DNA from 3 places in the Paenibacillus mucilaginosus 3016 genome. Region 2 is predicted to be linked to each of the others. Evidence: riboswitches for the same ligand, from Rfam matches in the RefSeq annotation. Region 2 holds a riboswitch; each other region holds the start of a gene.
The links. A riboswitch is a leader RNA that binds a small molecule or an ion and turns the genes downstream of it on or off. The one in region 2 is predicted to bind thiamine pyrophosphate.

Region 1 (5,722 bases), 2.5 Mb from region 2:
ACTGGCCGAGCGGCACGAAGACCAGGGCGGTCATAATGGAAGCGAGCGATTGGCCGGTGTTGCCGCCGACCTGGAAGATCGATTGGGCCAGACCGCGCCTTGAGCCGCCGGCCATATAGGCCACTCGGGAGCCCTCCGGATGGAAGACGGCCGAGCCGAGACCGATGAGCAGGACAGATACGAGCACAAGCGCATAGTTCGGGGCAAGCGCCAGCCCCAGCACGCCGAAGAAGGTGAGGCCCATCCCGAGCGGCAGCATATACGGCATGGGCTTCCGGTCCGAATACAGCCCGACGACAGGCTGCATCACCGAAGCGGTCATGTTGAGCGCGAAGACGATGATCCCCGCCTGCATGTAAGAGAGCTGCATCGAATCCTTGATGATCGGCAGAATCGCGGGAATGACGGACTGGATCGTGTCATTGAACAAATGGACGAGCGAGATCGCGAACAGGATACGGAATAAGGTCGGCCGCACATCCGGCTGCGGTGCCGGTTTCGCGGCAGGTCCCGCGGCGGCCCCGGTTTGAAGCTGCATGGTCAGGGCTCCTCTCGGTCATTTGGGCACTGGCACCTGGCAAGAGGCTCTCGGCTGTTCATGCCAGCGGCGGGCGGACCCGCCTAAAATCACCGCAGGCGCAGCTCCCGAGCATGCGCCTGCGTTTATAAACTACATTTGGATGATCAGCCGCGGCGCTTGAAGGAGCCGAGCTTCTCGCCCATCCGGACCTTGCTGCCCACCTGAAGGTCGCTGCGGCTCTCGAAGGTGCCGGTCTCCGTCAGCAGCACCACGGTGGAGCCGAATTCGAAGTAGGCGAGCTCGCCGCCGCGTTCGAGCAGGTCCGGCAGGGGGGCGACGTATTGGATCGAAGCCACGTTGAGCGCGCCGACCTTGACGACCGCCACTTCTCCGCCTTCATGCTCCACGTAGGTGATCAGCCGCTCGTTGCGGCTCAGCACGCGGCGCATATGCTTCAAACCGAAGTCGTTGACCGGGTACACCTTGCCCGGCACATGCTCCTTCTCGATGATCGTTCCGTCCACGGGCGAATGGATCCGGTGGTAGTCGGTCGGGCTGAGATAGAGCACATAATAGAAGCCGTTCTTATAATTGATCATCCGCGGACTGTGATTGAGCAGTTCCTCGATCGTGTAGTCCTGTCCCTTCACGTTCAGGATCGAGCCTTCCTTGATCGGCCCCATCCCGGTGATCAGCGCGTCCACGGGGGAGACCATCGTCTCCGGCGAAGCGTCGATGGGCCGCAGGCCGCTCTTCAGGCGCCGGGTGAAGAAGTCGTTGAGCGAGACGTATTCATGGACGGCCTTCTCCGCATCCTCCAGCGGAATGCCGTAAGTCTTGGCAAAGCGGGGGATCAGGGAGCGGGAGGCCCTGGACTTGGCAAAAGCGCCGGTGAGCTGCGACACCGATTTGCGGGACGACAGCTCGGTCAGCAGCCGAAAGAACGATATCTTCATGCTTCTGGATTCACCTGTTTCTTTGGATGTAAGTATTCGGTAATCTAACGCTTATCTTGACATAAGAGAGGACACAAATCAACAAAGAAACGCGGCCGGACAGCACGAAAAGCCTCCACCCGGAGGCTGAGGAACGTGCCGAAGCGGCCTATATGCAAGTGTCATGAAGACAAACGTCAATGTCGGTTACGGATTCCATGCTCCGGATCAGGGCTGGCTTGCTGCTTAGAAAGCGTCTGTCCCTTCGGCGGATGCCCCGCCGTTCCCGCATGCATTCTTGTACTCGCCGCAGGTCAGGCAGGTGGCGAGGTTGACGAGGATGGGGCAGCAGGAGCCGGACAGCTTGGTGCAGGAGACAGGGGTACGGTACCCGGGGTCGGAGGAGATCATCGTGCAGTAGGTGCAGTTCGACACCATCTCGGCAGTGAGCCCAAGCAGAATAGGAGTAGATTCAATCGGTACGGTTACGGTTTCGTTCATTCGTCGCGTTCCTTCTTTCTCTTTAAAGATAGCGCTTCCAATGGCAGATGCCGCAGCACAAGATGAATACTCTCTGACTCATGCAGAATCCGTAAAGAGCGAGCAAGGACTAGTGTACCAGAATCCGGAAGAGAAGGCTAGGGGTTCCATGGATTTTTATTGAAATCTTCAGAATGCGTAAAATGGATTGACAAACGGGTCTTTCGTGATAAGATGGGAAATGTCACTAGGGGAGCCGCACAGGCTGAGATTGGACCAATAGGTCCTAAACCCTCTGAACCTGATCTGGATGATACCAGCGTAGGGAAGTGGAGAGCGTAGCACGCTGTTAGTTTACTCATGTGCTTACAAAGCCGCTTCCGAGCAACGGGGGCGGCTTTTTTTGCTGTATACCGGCATCCGTCATTCCCCCCGCTCCTTGTCCGCTTCGGCATCGCCCCGGCTTCTTCCATTATATTTTAAGGAGTGGATTCATTTGTCCAAAGGTTTGAAATTGACGGATATTCTCGTCACGGTCGTCATAGCCGTTGTCTTCGCCGTGATCTACCGTTTGTGGGGCGATGTGTACAACGTCCTCAAGATCCCGGGTCTGCAGCTGGAGCAGCTCGGATACGGCATGTGGTTCATTGCCGGCACCGTGGCTTTCCTGATTCTGAGAAAGCCCGGCGTGGCCTTCCTCGCTGAAGCTGCCGCCGCTTCCGGTGAGATGATCATGGGCTCCCAATACGGCGTGGAAGCTTTCACGTACGGACTGGTGCAGGGGCTGCTGGCCGAGCTGGTCTTCGCAGCTGCAGGCTATAAGCGGCACACGGCTCTGATCGCGGGTCTGGCGGGTGCGGCTTCCGGCGTCGGCTCCATTGTCTATGATTACTTCAAGCTGTACCTCGCGGAGCTTCAAAGCTGGAACCTGATGCTTTATATCGTATTCCGCCTCGTGGGCGCGTTCGTGATTACCGGGCCGCTGGCTTATGTGATCGTGAAGGCACTGGAAAAAACCGGGGTTACCCAGCTCGTGCGTCCGGCGAGCAGTCTCGATTACCAGGCACTGGACAGGAAGAAGACACTCTGATGAACGCAGCGGATACGCACACAGCGCATGGCAGCGGGGGGCCGTCCGCTCAGGAACAGGAGCCTGCCGTCTCGGTAACGGGACTGCGGCTGAAGTTCCCGGGCAGCGCCCCGCTGCTTTTCGACGATTTGACACTGGAAGTGCCGCGCGGGCAGAAGGTGCTGCTGCTCGGACCGAGCGGCTGCGGCAAGTCGACCCTGCTCCAGGTGTTCTCAGGCCTGATTCCGAAGTCGATCGAAGTGCCGATGAAAGCGGACGCCCTTCAGCTTCCCGACGCCTGGGGCTATCTGTTCCAGGACCCCGACACGCAGTTCTGCATGCCGTTCGTGGATGAGGAGCTGGCTTTCGTGCTGGAGAATCTCCAGGTGCCCCGCGAAGAGATGGGGGAGCGGATCCGCCTCTGCCTGGAGCAGGTCGGGCTTCGTCTGCCGGACCTCCACACCCCGATCGCTTCCCTCTCCGGCGGCATGAAGCAGCGCCTTGCGATCGCGTCCCTGCTCGCCCTGAATCCGGACGTCTGGTTCCTGGACGAACCGACATCGCTGCTCGATCCCGAAGGCACGGGCGAGGTGTGGGAGACGGTCAAGCGCGTCACGGAGGGCCGGACGGTGCTGATCGTGGAGCACAAGATCGAAGAGATCGCCGGCTTCGTGGACCGGGTCGTGCTCTTCGGGCATGACGCCCGGATCCTGGCCGACGGGCCGCCCCAGCGCGTATTCCGGGAGCACCGGCAGGAGCTGCAGGAGTACGGCATCTGGTACCCGGGGGTCTGGGAGGACTACGACCGCCGTCCGGACCTGATGCCGGAGCGCGGACAGTCTGCGGCCCGCAGCGCGCAGGTAGCCCAGCCCCTGCTGCGGCTGGAGGCGTTCTGCGGCTTCCACGGCCGGGAGAAGAAGATAGAGATTCCCTCGGCCGACATCTTCGGCGACGACTGGATTGCCGTCGTCGGGCCGAACGGGGCGGGGAAGAGCACCCTGCTGCAGGCCTTGATGCAGCTGATTCCGACCCAGGGGCGCTATAACCTCGGCCCGCGTGCTGTGAAGGGCTTCGACGATGTGATCGGGGACGCCTCGTATGTGTTCCAGAACCCCGAGCTGCAGTTCGTCACTCACTCGGTGTTCGACGAGGTAGCGTGGGACTTCCGGCAGGAAGGCCTGCCGGAGGCTGAGGTGCGCACCCGCTCCGGTGAGGTGCTGGAGTGGTACGGGCTCGCCGGCCACCGGGAGCTGCACCCGTACCAGCTCTCTCTCGGGCAGAAGCGCCGGCTCAGCGTGGCCTCGGCCACCGGCAAAGCCCGGAGGCTGCTGCTCCTTGACGAGCCGACCTTCGGGCAGGATGCGGCCAATACATTCGCCCTTCTCGAGAAGCTCGAGGAGTGGCGCAGAGGGGGCAGCGCGATCGTGATGGTCACGCATGACCCCGAGATCGTGGCGCGGTTCGCCACCCGGGTGTGGGAGGTCCGAGGGGGCCGGCTGGCGGCGGATCTGCCGCCGGAGGCGTACCGGAAGCTCCAAGCGGCCGGCGAAGCCGCTGCCGGAAAGGAGGCGGAAGCGCCTTGCCGCTGACCTGGACCTTCCGCGAGACCTGGCTGCACCGGGCCAACCCGGCCTTCAAGATCGGGCTGTCTGTGCTCCTGTTTCTCGCGGTGCTGTTGACCCACAACATCAATGTGCTTCTTCACGTGACCTGGATGCACCTGCTGCTGTTCTACACGGCGACCGGACTGCCCCTGCGGCGCCTGCTGCTGCTGTCCCTGCCGTTCGTGCTCATGCTCGTCTCCTCCTCGACCTCCATGCTGTTCTTCGGCAAGGGGGAGACGACGTGGCTGCATTGGGGGTTGATCCATATCACCGAGGAGAGCTTCTACCGTTCCCTGCATATCGGGCTCAAGACCGTGAACATGGCGGTGCTCGGCCTGCTCTTCGGGCTCACGACGAGCCCCGTTCGGCTGTTCTATTCGCTGATGCAGCAGACGCGCCTCCCGGCGCGCTATGCCTACAGCTTCATGGCGGCGCTCCGGCTGCTGCCGATGATCGTCACCGAGTACCAGGCGCTGCAGATGGCGCTGAAGGTCAGAGGCGTGAAGCGGGCCCGGGGCATCCGGGGCTGGACCGATTCCATCCAGCGGCACGCGATCCCGCTGCTCGCCCAGAGCATCCGGCGCGCGCAGCGGATCGCCGTCGCGATGGAGGCGAAGCGCTTCTCTTCCGATGCGGGAAGGACGTACTACTATGTCATCGGCTGGTCCGCCAGCGATCTCGTCCTGGCTGCGGCAGCCCTCCTGATCTGGACGGCGGGCCTGCTGCTCGGCGGGCATCTGCCGTTCCTGTCCGTCACGGACGTCCGTTAACCGGGACGGGAGCCTGCACGTACACTTCAGCGGCCTGATAACGCAGATTCCTAATTTCAACCATTCACTCCAGGGAGGCAGATCTTATGAAATTCTCGCAAGAACTCCGGGAAGCGGCCGATGCCAGCTGGCAGGCGAGCTTCAACCACCCGTTCGTGCGGGGCATCGGCGACGGCAGCCTGCCGCTCGACGCCTTCCGCCACTATGTGCTCAACGATGCGTATTACCTGTCCCAATTCGCCCGGGTGCAGGCGCTGGGGGCGGCGAAGGCGAACGATCTCTTCACCGTGAACCGGATGGCGGTTCACGCCCAGGGCACGTACGGCGCGGAACTCTCGCTCCAC
Region 2 (5,722 bases):
GGCTGCTTGAGGAAGATGAGGTCCCGCCTTCCAAGCTGATCCTGGGCATTCCTTTTTACACGAGGGTCTGGACGGAGACCGTCAAGAATGGCAAGACGGTAGTCGACGCGAAAGCGGTATTCATGGATATGCCGCAGCGGATCACGAAGGAGAAGAAGCTGACGCAGACCTTCTCCAAGGAGACGGGACAGAACTATATCGAGTATAAGGAAGACGGCAAGCGCAACCGGATCTGGATCGAGGACGAAACCTCCGTGAAAGCCCGTGTGGCCTTGGCTCAGAAATACAAGTTGGCGGGAGTCGCTTCCTGGCGCAGAGGGTACGAGAATCCGAATGCCTGGGAGTGGATCCGCAGCACGCTCAAGCCTTAATCGGTGCTGCAGCAAAAGAAAGGGCTGTCCCAAGCAGATAGATCTGCTAGCGGGACAGCCCTTGTTTGTGTATTTACAGCGTTCCGCTGCCGCTCTCGGCAGGGGCGTGCTTCGGATCAAGCGACAGGATCGTTTTGCAGTACATGCAGCGGTCCGTTTTGCCGAGAATCTTGGTCGGTTTGCCGCATTCGGGGCATTCCACCACCGTGGCACTTGTGGACATCATGCCAGCCGCAAAATATATCCCCATGGATACCAGCATGGCGATGGCGCCGATCACCATACTGACCGCGGCGATCCACCGGCCTGCAATGCCCCATTCGAATACGATGCCGGCGAGGCCTACGATCATCAGAGCCATGCCCCCCATGGTCAGCAGCAGCCCCCAGAGCCGGAATTCGTTCACTTTACTGGATTTTAATCTCATGCCCATTCACTACTTTCATGCGAGATATAGAAGATTGTGAGGTTTGTCATCGGACGATGGCAGGAAACCGCGTGTCAATGTAGAACTAAACAATATCGAACTATGTGTCCTATTGTCAGGAGGCTTTCTCGTTCATGGAATCCATAAAAAAAGATTGGGTGCAGCGGTTCCGGCAGGACCAGACGGTAATCAGCGTTTCAGCGGTGGACAACCCTTCTTCGTTTTCGGCCGTAACCGACGGATTTGATATCTTGCTGTTGATCGTCTGCCGCGACAATGAGCGCAGTCATCAACAGATTCATTATATAAGAGACGACCGGCGTATACAAGAACGTTGGGTCAGTCCGGATACGCTTACCGATTTGATTCTTCATGGAGAACACCGGAACATTATCTATTGGATTCTAAAAGGGGAGATTCTATTGGACCGGGAGATGTACCTGGAGAGTTTGCGGCACAAAGTCCTTGAATTCCCCGTCGATCTCAGGGAGCATAAGCTGCTGATCGAATTCTCCAAGTTCTTGAGAAGCTATCTGCAGAGCAAGGAATATATACTCGAAGACCACCTGCTCGATGCCTATAATAATATTCTGGAAGCCCTGCATCACTGGGCCCATATTGTCATTATTGAATCCGGCAGTCATCCGGAAGTCACCGTGTGGCGTCAGGTGAAGAACATCAATCCTGGCGTATACAAACTGTACGAAGAACTGACGCTCAGCAAAGAAACGCTGAAACAGCGGGTGCAGCTGGTTCTGCTTGCCTGCGAATTCTCGATCATGTCGAAGATGGAGCGGTGCTGCAAGCTTCTTCTTGAAGTTTTGGCCAGCCGCGAGGAGGCTTGGAGTCTGCAGGAGCTGCAGCAGCAGCCCAAATTGGCGGATATCCGCACCGAGCTTCCGCTGCTCATGAACAAGCTGGTGAAGAAATCACTGGCCAAAGAAGTCGCTTATACGATGGATGAAGACCTTACACTGCTGGAACTCCGATATAAGGATGTTAAAAGCGCAAACGTGTGATATAATGGCAGTAACAACCAAATAGCCACTAGGGGAGCCTCTGACATGCGGGGCTGAGAAAAAGAAGCGGATTCTTTGACCCTTGGAACCTGATACGGCAGCCCGAAGAAGTAAGGGCGTCACTGGATTATGCCAGCGTAGGGAAGTGGTCGAATGCTAGCAATCTCTATGGCCGCATAACGCCATGTTGACATTCGGTCAGCCCTGCTCCGGGCTGGCCTTTTTTTGTTGTCCGGCTATGGCTGAAGGGGGTGAAGCAGTGAATCTGATCGTAAACGGGGAGTCGAGAGAAGTGGAGGGCGCAGCGACGGTTGCGGAGCTGCTGTCCGTGTTTAAGCTGCAGAACAAGATTCTTGTGGTTGAATTGAACCGCGAGATTGTGGACCGCAGCCGATACGAAGATGCCAGGCTGAACGACGGCGACCGAATTGAGATCGTCCATTTTGTCGGCGGGGGCTGACAGACTGACCAGTACAGGGGGAAATGACCATGAGCGAAACGTTAAAAATCGGACCTTATGAATTTCAATCGAGGCTTCTGCTCGGCACGGGAAAATTCAATGATCTCGGTGTTCAAAACAGAGCGGTGCAGGCTTCTGGGGCGGAAGTCCTAACCTTTGCCATTCGCCGTCTGCCGATCGATAATCCGGAAGCACCGAACTTCCTGGAAACGCTGGATCTAAAGAAGTTCACTTTGCTGCCGAATACGGCAGGGGCTTATTCGGTGGAAGAGGCGGTCCGCATCGCGCGGCTTGCCAAGGCTACCGGATTATGCGACATGATTAAGGTGGAAGTGATCGGTGATCCGCGTACACTGCTTCCAGACCCTGTCGGAACCTTGGAGGCAACCAAGATTCTTGTGGAAGAAGGGTTCATCGTTCTTCCGTATACTTCTGATGACCCGATTCTGGCACGCAAACTTCAGGAGGCGGGAGCGGCCGCTGTGATGCCCGGGGCTTCCCCGATCGGTTCCGGACAAGGCATCATTAATCCGAACTATCTGCGCTTTATCATTGAGGAGGCGAAGGTCCCTGTCATCGTCGATGCGGGTATCGGCGGTCCGGCGGACGCGGCGCTTGCCATGGAGCTCGGGGCGGATGGGGTTTTGCTTAACACGGCCGTTGCGGGGGCGGAGGATCCGGTATTGATGGCGGAGGCCTTCAAGCTGGCCGTTGAAGCGGGACGCAAAGGATTTCTTGCGGGCCGGATTCCGAAGAAGCGCTATGCTTCCGCCAGCAGTCCTGAGATCGGAATGATTGAGTAGAACAAGGGAATCCTAACTATAGGCCGTGGGTGGACTTCCATACACGGCTTTTCTTTTTTGTTTACAAAAGCTTGACATCTAAAAAGGGGATATGATAAATTAACTCTCGCCGCTTCAAACCGCTTGTCCGAAACTCTTCGACAAGCCGCAGGCCGAAAATAAATTTTTAAAAAAAGCTTGCAATTGAATAGGCAGATGTGATACATTATAAAAGTCGCCGCTAAACGAGGTGACAACAAACGACAAAACTTCAAATGTTTGTAAATGAGGATTGTTGTCGGAATTGCCCTTTGAAAACTGAACAACGAGTGAGTGTTAAATATAGAGACTCAGCGATGAGTTTCTGCCAAGCTTCAAAATGAGTCATCAGCTTTCCTTTAATGGAGAGTTTGATCCTGGCTCAGGACGAACGCTGGCGGCGTGCCTAATACATGCAAGTCGAGCGGAGCACTTCGGTGCTTAGCGGCGGACGGGTGAGTAACACGTAGGCAACCTGCCTGTAAGATCGGGATAACTACCGGAAACGGTAGCTAAGACCGGATAGCTGGTTTCGGTGCATGCCGGAATCATGAAACACGGGGCAACCTGTGGCTTACGGATGGGCCTGCGGCGCATTAGCTAGTTGGCGGGGTAACGGCCCACCAAGGCGACGATGCGTAGCCGACCTGAGAGGGTGATCGGCCACACTGGGACTGAGACACGGCCCAGACTCCTACGGGAGGCAGCAGTAGGGAATCTTCCGCAATGGGCGCAAGCCTGACGGAGCAACGCCGCGTGAGTGATGAAGGTTTTCGGATCGTAAAGCTCTGTTGCCAGGGAAGAATGTCGTGGAGAGTAACTGCTCTGCGAATGACGGTACCTGAGAAGAAAGCCCCGGCTAACTACGTGCCAGCAGCCGCGGTAATACGTAGGGGGCAAGCGTTGTCCGGAATTATTGGGCGTAAAGCGCGCGCAGGCGGTCTTTTAAGTCTGGTGTTTAAGCCCGGGGCTCAACCCCGGTTCGCACCGGAAACTGGAAGACTTGAGTGCAGGAGAGGAAAGCGGAATTCCACGTGTAGCGGTGAAATGCGTAGAGATGTGGAGGAACACCAGTGGCGAAGGCGGCTTTCTGGACTGTAACTGACGCTGAGGCGCGAAAGCGTGGGGAGCAAACAGGATTAGATACCCTGGTAGTCCACGCCGTAAACGATGAGTGCTAGGTGTTAGGGGTTTCGATACCCTTGGTGCCGAAGTAAACACAATAAGCACTCCGCCTGGGGAGTACGCTCGCAAGAGTGAAACTCAAAGGAATTGACGGGGACCCGCACAAGCAGTGGAGTATGTGGTTTAATTCGAAGCAACGCGAAGAACCTTACCAGGTCTTGACATCCCTCTGAAAGCCCTAGAGATAGGGTCCTCCTTCGGGACAGAGGTGACAGGTGGTGCATGGTTGTCGTCAGCTCGTGTCGTGAGATGTTGGGTTAAGTCCCGCAACGAGCGCAACCCTTGACTTTAGTTGCCAGCATTGAGTTGGGCACTCTAGAGTGACTGCCGGTGACAAACCGGAGGAAGGTGGGGATGACGTCAAATCATCATGCCCCTTATGACCTGGGCTACACACGTACTACAATGGCCGGTACAACGGGAAGCGAAGTCGCGAGATGGAGCGAATCCTTAGAAGCCGGTCTCAGTTCGGATTGCAGGCTGCAACTCGCCTGCATGAAGTCGGAATTGCTAGTAATCGCGGATCAGCATGCCGCGGTGAATACGTTCCCGGGTCTTGTACACACCGCCCGTCACACCACGAGAGTTTACAACACCCGAAGCCGGTGGGGTAACCCGCAAGGGAGCCAGCCGTCGAAGGTGGGGTAGATGATTGGGGTGAAGTCGTAACAAGGTAGCCGTATCGGAAGGTGCGGCTGGATCACCTCCTTTCTATGGAGTCCATGTCACCTGCAGGGTGGCGGACAAATCTTATAGCAGCCCTTGAGCTGCGGACACTCACTCGTGTTCAGTTTTGAAAAGGTGCAATGCCTTTCAAACTTGGCTAGGCTGTCAAAAGCTGATACTTGTATCGGCCGCGGCGCCATGCTAAGATAACGTTCCTGCCAGTGAAACGGCGGTGAACATGGTTTGTTCCTTGAAAACTGGATAGCGAAACAAAGCAAATAAAGCTGAAACATCCAATGTTTCGAATAGCTGATTAGGTTAAGCTATTAAGAGCACACGGAGGATGCCTAGGCACCAGGAGCCGAAGAAGGACGTGGCGAACAACGATAATGCCTCGGGGAGCCGTAAGCAGGCTTTGATCCGGGGATGTCCGAATGGGGAAACCCACATGTGGTAATTCGCATGTACCATGCAGTGAATACATAGCTGCATTGGAGGCATACGAGGGGAACTGAAACATCTAAGTACCCTCAGGAAAAGAAAACAATAGTGATTCCGTCAGTAGCGGCGAGCGAAAGCGGAACAGCCCAAACCAAGGAGCTTGCTCCTTGGGGTTGTAGGACGTCAATGTGGGTTAAGCAGAGTAGGCGAACAGGTCTGGAAAGGCCGGCCAGAGTGGGTAAAAGCCCCGTAACTGAAATTCTGCGAACACCCTAGACGGATCCTGAGTACCGCGAGACACGTGAAACCTCGTGGGAAACCGGCAGGACCAT
Region 3 (5,722 bases), 3.0 Mb from region 2:
CGATCAGCAGCGCAGCGAACGGGTAGGCCCAGATGAAGCCGCCCGTCTTGCCGAGAAGGAGCGTCAGTCCGCCGTTGCCGTGCATCAGCGGAAGTCCGGCCGCCGTCAGCAGGACCACGAGGCCGATGCTGATGAAGCCGTAGACGGGACCCAGGATGAGGCCGGCGAGCATCACGACCAGGTTCTGGAAGGTGATAGGCACCGGGGAGAAGCCGAGATGAATGTTGAAAAAGCTGGACGCGACAAACAGCGCGCCGAACAGTGTACTGAAGACGAGACCCCGGATGGACAAGGATGTTTTCATTGATCTTTCCCCTTTGTTTTGTTAACCTTGGATTATGGAATGTTGGTTAACAATATGTAATTAATGAGCATTCTATCACACGAATCTTACCCGGAAAAGAGTTTTTTCTTATGATCTCAGACCCATTTGTGCTGCTCCGGATGGAGAACCTTACATATACCTTACCTACGGCCGATGGAAACCGGCTGCTGCTTGAAGATATCAACCTGTCCGTCAGGCAGGGGGAATGGCTCGCCATTGCCGGAACGAACGGCAGCGGGAAGAGCACCCTGGTGCGGACGATGGCGGGACTGTATAAGCCCACTTCGGGCACGGTACGGTTTCGCGATACGGACGCCGCTCCGGAGCTTGCGGGAAGCACCATTCCGCTTGTGTTTCAGAATCCGGATACCCACCTGCTCGGCGAGACGGTCTACGAAGAAGTACGCTTCGGCCTCGAGTATATGGGATTGAGCGACGCCGAAATGGATGCCCGCACGGAGGAAGCGCTGCAGGATACCGGTCTTCTTCCACTGGCCCGCCGCCGCGTCGATTCGCTCTCCGGCGGGCAGAAGCAGCTGGTGGCGGCTGCCGGCTGTCTGGCTCTGCGGCCCCCGCTGCTGCTGTTCGACGAAGCGACCTCGATGCTCGACCCCCTTTCGCGGGAGGCGCTGCTGGAGACGGCACGGCGCAAGCACCGGGAAGGGACGACCGTGGTCTGGGTCACGCAGCTGCTCGATGAGCTGTCCTATGCAGACCGTGTGGCCGCCGTGGATGGAGGCCGGCTGGTGTTCTGCGGCACGCCGGGCGCTTTTTTCTATGAACGGTCGGCTGCGGGCGGCACACCGTGCGAGAGCCTCGGCTTCGAGCCGCCGTATGCCGTGCGGGTCGCTCAGGAGCTGCAGCGCCTCGGCCTGCCGCTTCAGCGTCTGCCGCTGACGGTGGAGGAACTGGCGGAGGCGGTGGCTCCATGCTGACCCTCTCGCTGCGCGGAGCCGCCGTGTATCCGGAGGGGGATGCTTCACGCCGGCCGCTGCTGCGCCCCACGGATGCCGATCTGCGGCCCGGAGAAATTACGCTTGTTATCGGCAGAACCGGGGCGGGGAAAAGCACGCTTCTGCTGGCCCTGGCCGGCTTGGCTCCGTTGACGTCGGGGACGATCCGGTACGGGGAGATCCCGCTGTGGGAAGGGGAGAAGCTGCACAGGGAAGCTCCCGGGCTGATGGGTATCTCCTTCCAATATCCCGAGAGGCAGATGTTCGCGCAGACCCTCCGCAGGGAGTTCGCGTATTCTCTGCGGCCGCTCCGTTTGTCCAAGGAGGAAATCCGGCGGCGAACGGAAGAGGGCATGCGGGCTGCGGGGCTGCCCGAGGCTCTACTCGAGGAGGCGGTGCTGACGCTCTCCGAGGGGCAGAAACGCCGGGCGGCGCTCGCGGTTACGCTGGCCGTCAAGCCGCCTTGGCTGCTGCTCGATGAGCCGACCGCAGGCATCGATCCCGGCGGCATTCCGCCGCTGCTGGACGCGGTGCTGGCCCACAAGCGGGGAGGTGGCGGTGTCGTGATCGCTTCCCACGATCTCGACACCTTCTTCCCCGTCGCCGACCGCGTGATCGTCATCCGCGACGGGGCCGTCGCGGGCGACCGGCCGCCGGAGGCGTGGTGCGCCGACCCGGCGCCGCTGCTGGCGGCAGGGGTCGGGCTGCCGGCCTCGGTGCGGCTCGCCGCTGCTTTGGCAGTCCGGGGCTGCAGCGCCGGTGTGCTGCCGGCGGACCCGGCGGCGGCCGCGGCGGCGCTCCGGCGCAGCCTGGAGGCGGCCGTGGCGGTGGGGGCCGAGGCGCCTGGCGCGGCTGCGTCCAGCCCGATTGCCGCCGCAGCGCCCGGCGGCCCGGCCGAGCCTTCCGCCGCAAGGCCGGGCCGCCCGGAAGCGGCTGTGGCCGAGACGCTTGGCCTCGGACATGACTGCGCCGCCGCAGCACCGGCACACCCGCGGGAGCCAGCCGCGGTAAGCGGCGGCTCCGTCCTCCCGCTGGCGCCTCCTGCGCCCGGGGCTGACGAGCACAGCGCAGCTACCGCTCGGCAGGACGGCACACCCGCCCAGGCCGCAGCCGTTCCCCTCCCTCCAGGGCGGGGAGACGGTGCCGACGAGGCGCTGACGGATGCGGAGCCCCCGGACCCGGTGCATCCCTGGATTCTCCACCGCCACCCGGTGGCGAAGTGGATCGTCTATCTGCTGCTGTCCGCAGGCATGCTGATCCAGGGCACTTGGGCCGGCCTCGGAGCCGGAGCCCTGCTGCTGCTCTTCTGCCTGGTGCGCTTCCGCGTACCGTCCGGAGCTGTGCTGAAGCCGCTGCGGCCGTACCTGCTCTTCCTGTTCTTCTCCTGCCTGCTGGCGGGCATGCAGTGGGGGGCGGCGGAGAGCGGGGCTGCGGGCGTGTTCTCAGCCGCGCAGGCCTCCGTCACGTTCCGCCAGCTCACGAATCTGGCGCTGGTGATGATGCTCGGCTTTGTCTTCGTGCGGGTGACGGGGCAGCGCGGGCTGCGCCAAGGGCTCGAGCAGGTATTTGGCCTCTTGTCCCGTGCCGGCATTCCTGTCGGCACGGTCAGCCTGTACGCCGCTCTGCTACTGCGGATGATCCCCCAGCTGCTGCAGGAGATGGGCCGGATGTCGCTGATCGTCCGCTCCCGGGGACGCGCGCGGGTGAAGCCCGGCCAGATCCGCCTGCGGGACGTGCCGCCTTTTCTGATCCCGCTGCTGCTCTCCATGATGAAGCATGCGGAGGATCTGGCGCTCGCGCTGGAGGCCAGAGGCTGCCGGATCGAGGGGCCTTCCGTACGACGCAGGGAGCCGATCCGGTGGGACCGGGGGGACATTCTGCTGCTGGCCGCTTCCGGAGTCCTTGTTCTGGGACTTCTTGCGGTTGCCGGCTGGGCGTAGGGTATGCTACCATGACGGAAGAAAAGAGTTTGTAATGGAATATTGATAGGAACACTAGGGGTGCCGCCAAGGCTGAGAGAGACGCAGGTCTTAACCCTTGAACCTGATCTGGGTAATGCCAGCGAAGGGAAGTGGTCTGCCGTCCGCCGCACGCACCTGTGTCCATGGATGTATGAACCGCTTTCCTTCGGGAGAGCGGTTTTTTGCTTTTCCATCCTGCACATGGTTCAAGCTCTGCGTCATGGTTCAGGCAAGGCGCTGCCCAACCTGTACATGAGGGGGAAGCTGGGAAGTGAAGAACACACCGAAGCATACGGTTCAGGGGCTGCCGGGCGGGGAGACATCTCCGGCATCGGGCCTCCAATCTGCCCTGAGCGAAACGCTCGAGCGATTAACCGGCCTGGTGGAGCAGCGGCAGGACGAGCTTCTGGCGCTGGCCTCGAAGCTGATTGCCTTCCGCACGCCGGCTCCGCCGGCACGCAATACGGAGGAGGCTCAGGCCTTCGTCGCCTCCTATCTGGAGGAACGGGGATTCTCCGTCGACCGCTGGGACGTGTATCCCGGCGATCCCAATGTCGTGGGGGTGCTCAAGGGAACCGAACCGGACCGCTTCCGGAGCCTCATCGTCAACGGACATATCGACGTGGCGGAGGTGAGTGAGGACGAGCCCTGGGACCAGGACCCGTTCGCGCCGGCGGTGCGGGACGGCCGCCTGATCGGCCGGGGCGCCTCGGATATGAAAGGCGGGCTGGCCGGCGCCTTGTTCGCCATCGGGCTGCTGCATGAGGCGGGGATCCGGCTGCCGGGCGACGTCACCTTCCAGTCGGTGATCGGCGAGGAGGTCGGCGAAGCGGGCACGCTGCAGTGCTGCCGGCGCGGATACACGGCGGACTTCGCCGTGGTGGTCGATACCAGCGACCTGCACATCCAGGGCCAGGGCGGCGTGATCACCGGCTGGGTGACGGTCCGCAGCGCCCGCACCCACCACGACGCTACGCGCAAGCGGATGATCCATGCAGGCGGAGGACTCCACGGCGCCAGTGCCATTGAGAAGATGATGAAGGTCATCGCAGGTCTCCAGGAACTGGAGCGGCACTGGGCCGTTATGAAGAGCTATCCGGGCTTCGAGCCGGGCACGAACACGATCAATCCGGCGGTGATCGAAGGAGGCCGCCATGCAGCGTTCATTGCCGACGAGTGCCGGCTGTGGATCACGGTGCATTTCTACCCGGACGAAACGTATGAAGGGGTTGCCCGGGAGATCGAGGAGCACTTGCAGCGGGTGGCTGCGGCGGACCCGTGGCTGCGCGAGAATCCGCTGGAGTTCCGCTGGGGCGGCACTTCGATGATCGAGGACCGGGGCGAGGTGTTCCCGTCCCTGGAGGTCGATCCGGACCATGAGGCCGTCCGGCTGCTGCAGCGCTCGCACGAGGGGGCGCTCGGCGTACCGGCTGTGGTGGATGTGTCGCCTACCGTGACCGACGGCGGCTGGTTCGCCGATGCCGGCATACCGGCCGCGATCTACGGCCCGGGGGATCTGCAGAACGCCCACGCGGTGAACGAGAGCGTATCCGTCAGGCAGCTCGTCGATTATACGAAGGTGATGCTGCGTTTTATCTACGAATGGGGCCATACGCCCAAGGAGTAACCATCGATACTACGAGTCAAGGAGAGGGTTAACGATGACATTCACGCAGAGGCTGCTTGGCAAGCTTGAGGGAGTCTGGCGGCAAAATCACTCGCATCCTTTCGTCCGCGAGATGGGCGCAGGGACGCTGGACCGGGACAAATTCCGCTTCTACATGATCCAGGATTACCTGTATCTGATCGATTACGCGAAGCTTTTCGCCCTGGGGGCGGTGAAGGCGAATGACCTGGCGACGATGGAAAAGTTCGCCGCCCTGCTGCATTCGACGCTGCATGAGGAGATGGCGCTGCACCGTGCTTATGCGGCCCGCTTCGGCATCTCGGAGGAGGAGCTCGAGACGGCGGAGCCGTCGCCGATCACGCTGGCCTATTCGCACTACATGCTTCATGCGGCGCAGAACGGATCGCTTGCGGAGCTCGTCGCCGCCCTGCTGCCCTGCATGTGGAGCTACTGGGAGATCGGCAAGGAGCTGAGCCGGATTCCGGGTGCGGCCGACCACGAGGATTACGGCGAGTGGATCCGCATGTACAGCTCGGAGGAGTTCGAGGCGCTGGCCCAGTGGTGCATCGGCCTGCTCGACGAGCTGGCGGAAGGGCGCTCCGAAGCGGAACTGGCGAGGCTCGAGGAGATTTTCCTGAACACGACCCGCTATGAGTACATGTTCTGGGACATGGCCTATCACGGCCAAATGTGGCCGGCGGGCTGATCCGTCCCCGGTAACTATAGAAGGCCTCCTGCGACGGCATGCGGGAGGTCTTTTTACTGGCCTGCAACCCCCCGTTCCAGAAGCGTAAGGAACACCTCCGGGGCGACCTCCAGCTCCCCGGCCTCCTTGAACCCGCAGTTCGTATAAAGC

Region 1: it holds a riboswitch for thiamine pyrophosphate, as region 2 does, so the genes downstream of both, PM3016_RS30075 (ECF transporter S component) here and thiS (sulfur carrier protein ThiS) in region 2, are expected to answer to the same signal.
Region 3: it holds a riboswitch for thiamine pyrophosphate, as region 2 does, so the genes downstream of both, PM3016_RS28225 (acetylornithine deacetylase) here and thiS (sulfur carrier protein ThiS) in region 2, are expected to answer to the same signal.

Annotation. Positions count from the first base shown of each region.
Region 1 is NC_016935.1:7,291,614-7,297,335, reverse strand. It holds gene PM3016_RS30090 (MFS transporter) at 1-538, opposite strand, end outside; gene asd (archaetidylserine decarboxylase) at 685-1,476, opposite strand; gene PM3016_RS30080 (hypothetical protein) at 1,702-1,956, opposite strand; TPP riboswitch at 2,175-2,280, shown strand; gene PM3016_RS30075 (ECF transporter S component) at 2,432-3,025, shown strand; gene PM3016_RS30070 (ABC transporter ATP-binding protein) at 3,025-4,593, shown strand; gene PM3016_RS30065 (energy-coupling factor transporter transmembrane component T family protein) at 4,584-5,378, shown strand; gene tenA (thiaminase II) at 5,465-5,722, shown strand, end outside.
Region 2 is NC_016935.1:1,071,135-1,076,856, forward strand. It holds gene PM3016_RS04750 (glycosyl hydrolase family 18 protein) at 1-371, shown strand, start outside; gene PM3016_RS04755 (DUF2614 family zinc ribbon-containing protein) at 445-798, opposite strand; gene PM3016_RS04760 (nucleotidyltransferase-like protein) at 933-1,817, shown strand; TPP riboswitch at 1,838-1,978, shown strand; gene thiS (sulfur carrier protein ThiS) at 2,077-2,277, shown strand; gene PM3016_RS04770 (thiazole synthase) at 2,307-3,080, shown strand; rRNA gene PM3016_RS04775 (16S ribosomal RNA) at 3,458-4,994, shown strand; rRNA gene PM3016_RS04780 (23S ribosomal RNA) at 5,266-5,722, shown strand, end outside.
Region 3 is NC_016935.1:6,838,734-6,844,455, reverse strand. It holds gene PM3016_RS28240 (biotin transporter BioY) at 1-304, opposite strand, end outside; gene PM3016_RS28235 (ATP-binding cassette domain-containing protein) at 415-1,260, shown strand; gene PM3016_RS28230 (ATP-binding cassette domain-containing protein) at 1,254-3,218, shown strand; TPP riboswitch at 3,265-3,365, shown strand; gene PM3016_RS28225 (acetylornithine deacetylase) at 3,589-4,866, shown strand; gene tenA (thiaminase II) at 4,901-5,572, shown strand; gene PM3016_RS28215 (GNAT family N-acetyltransferase) at 5,626-5,722, opposite strand, start outside.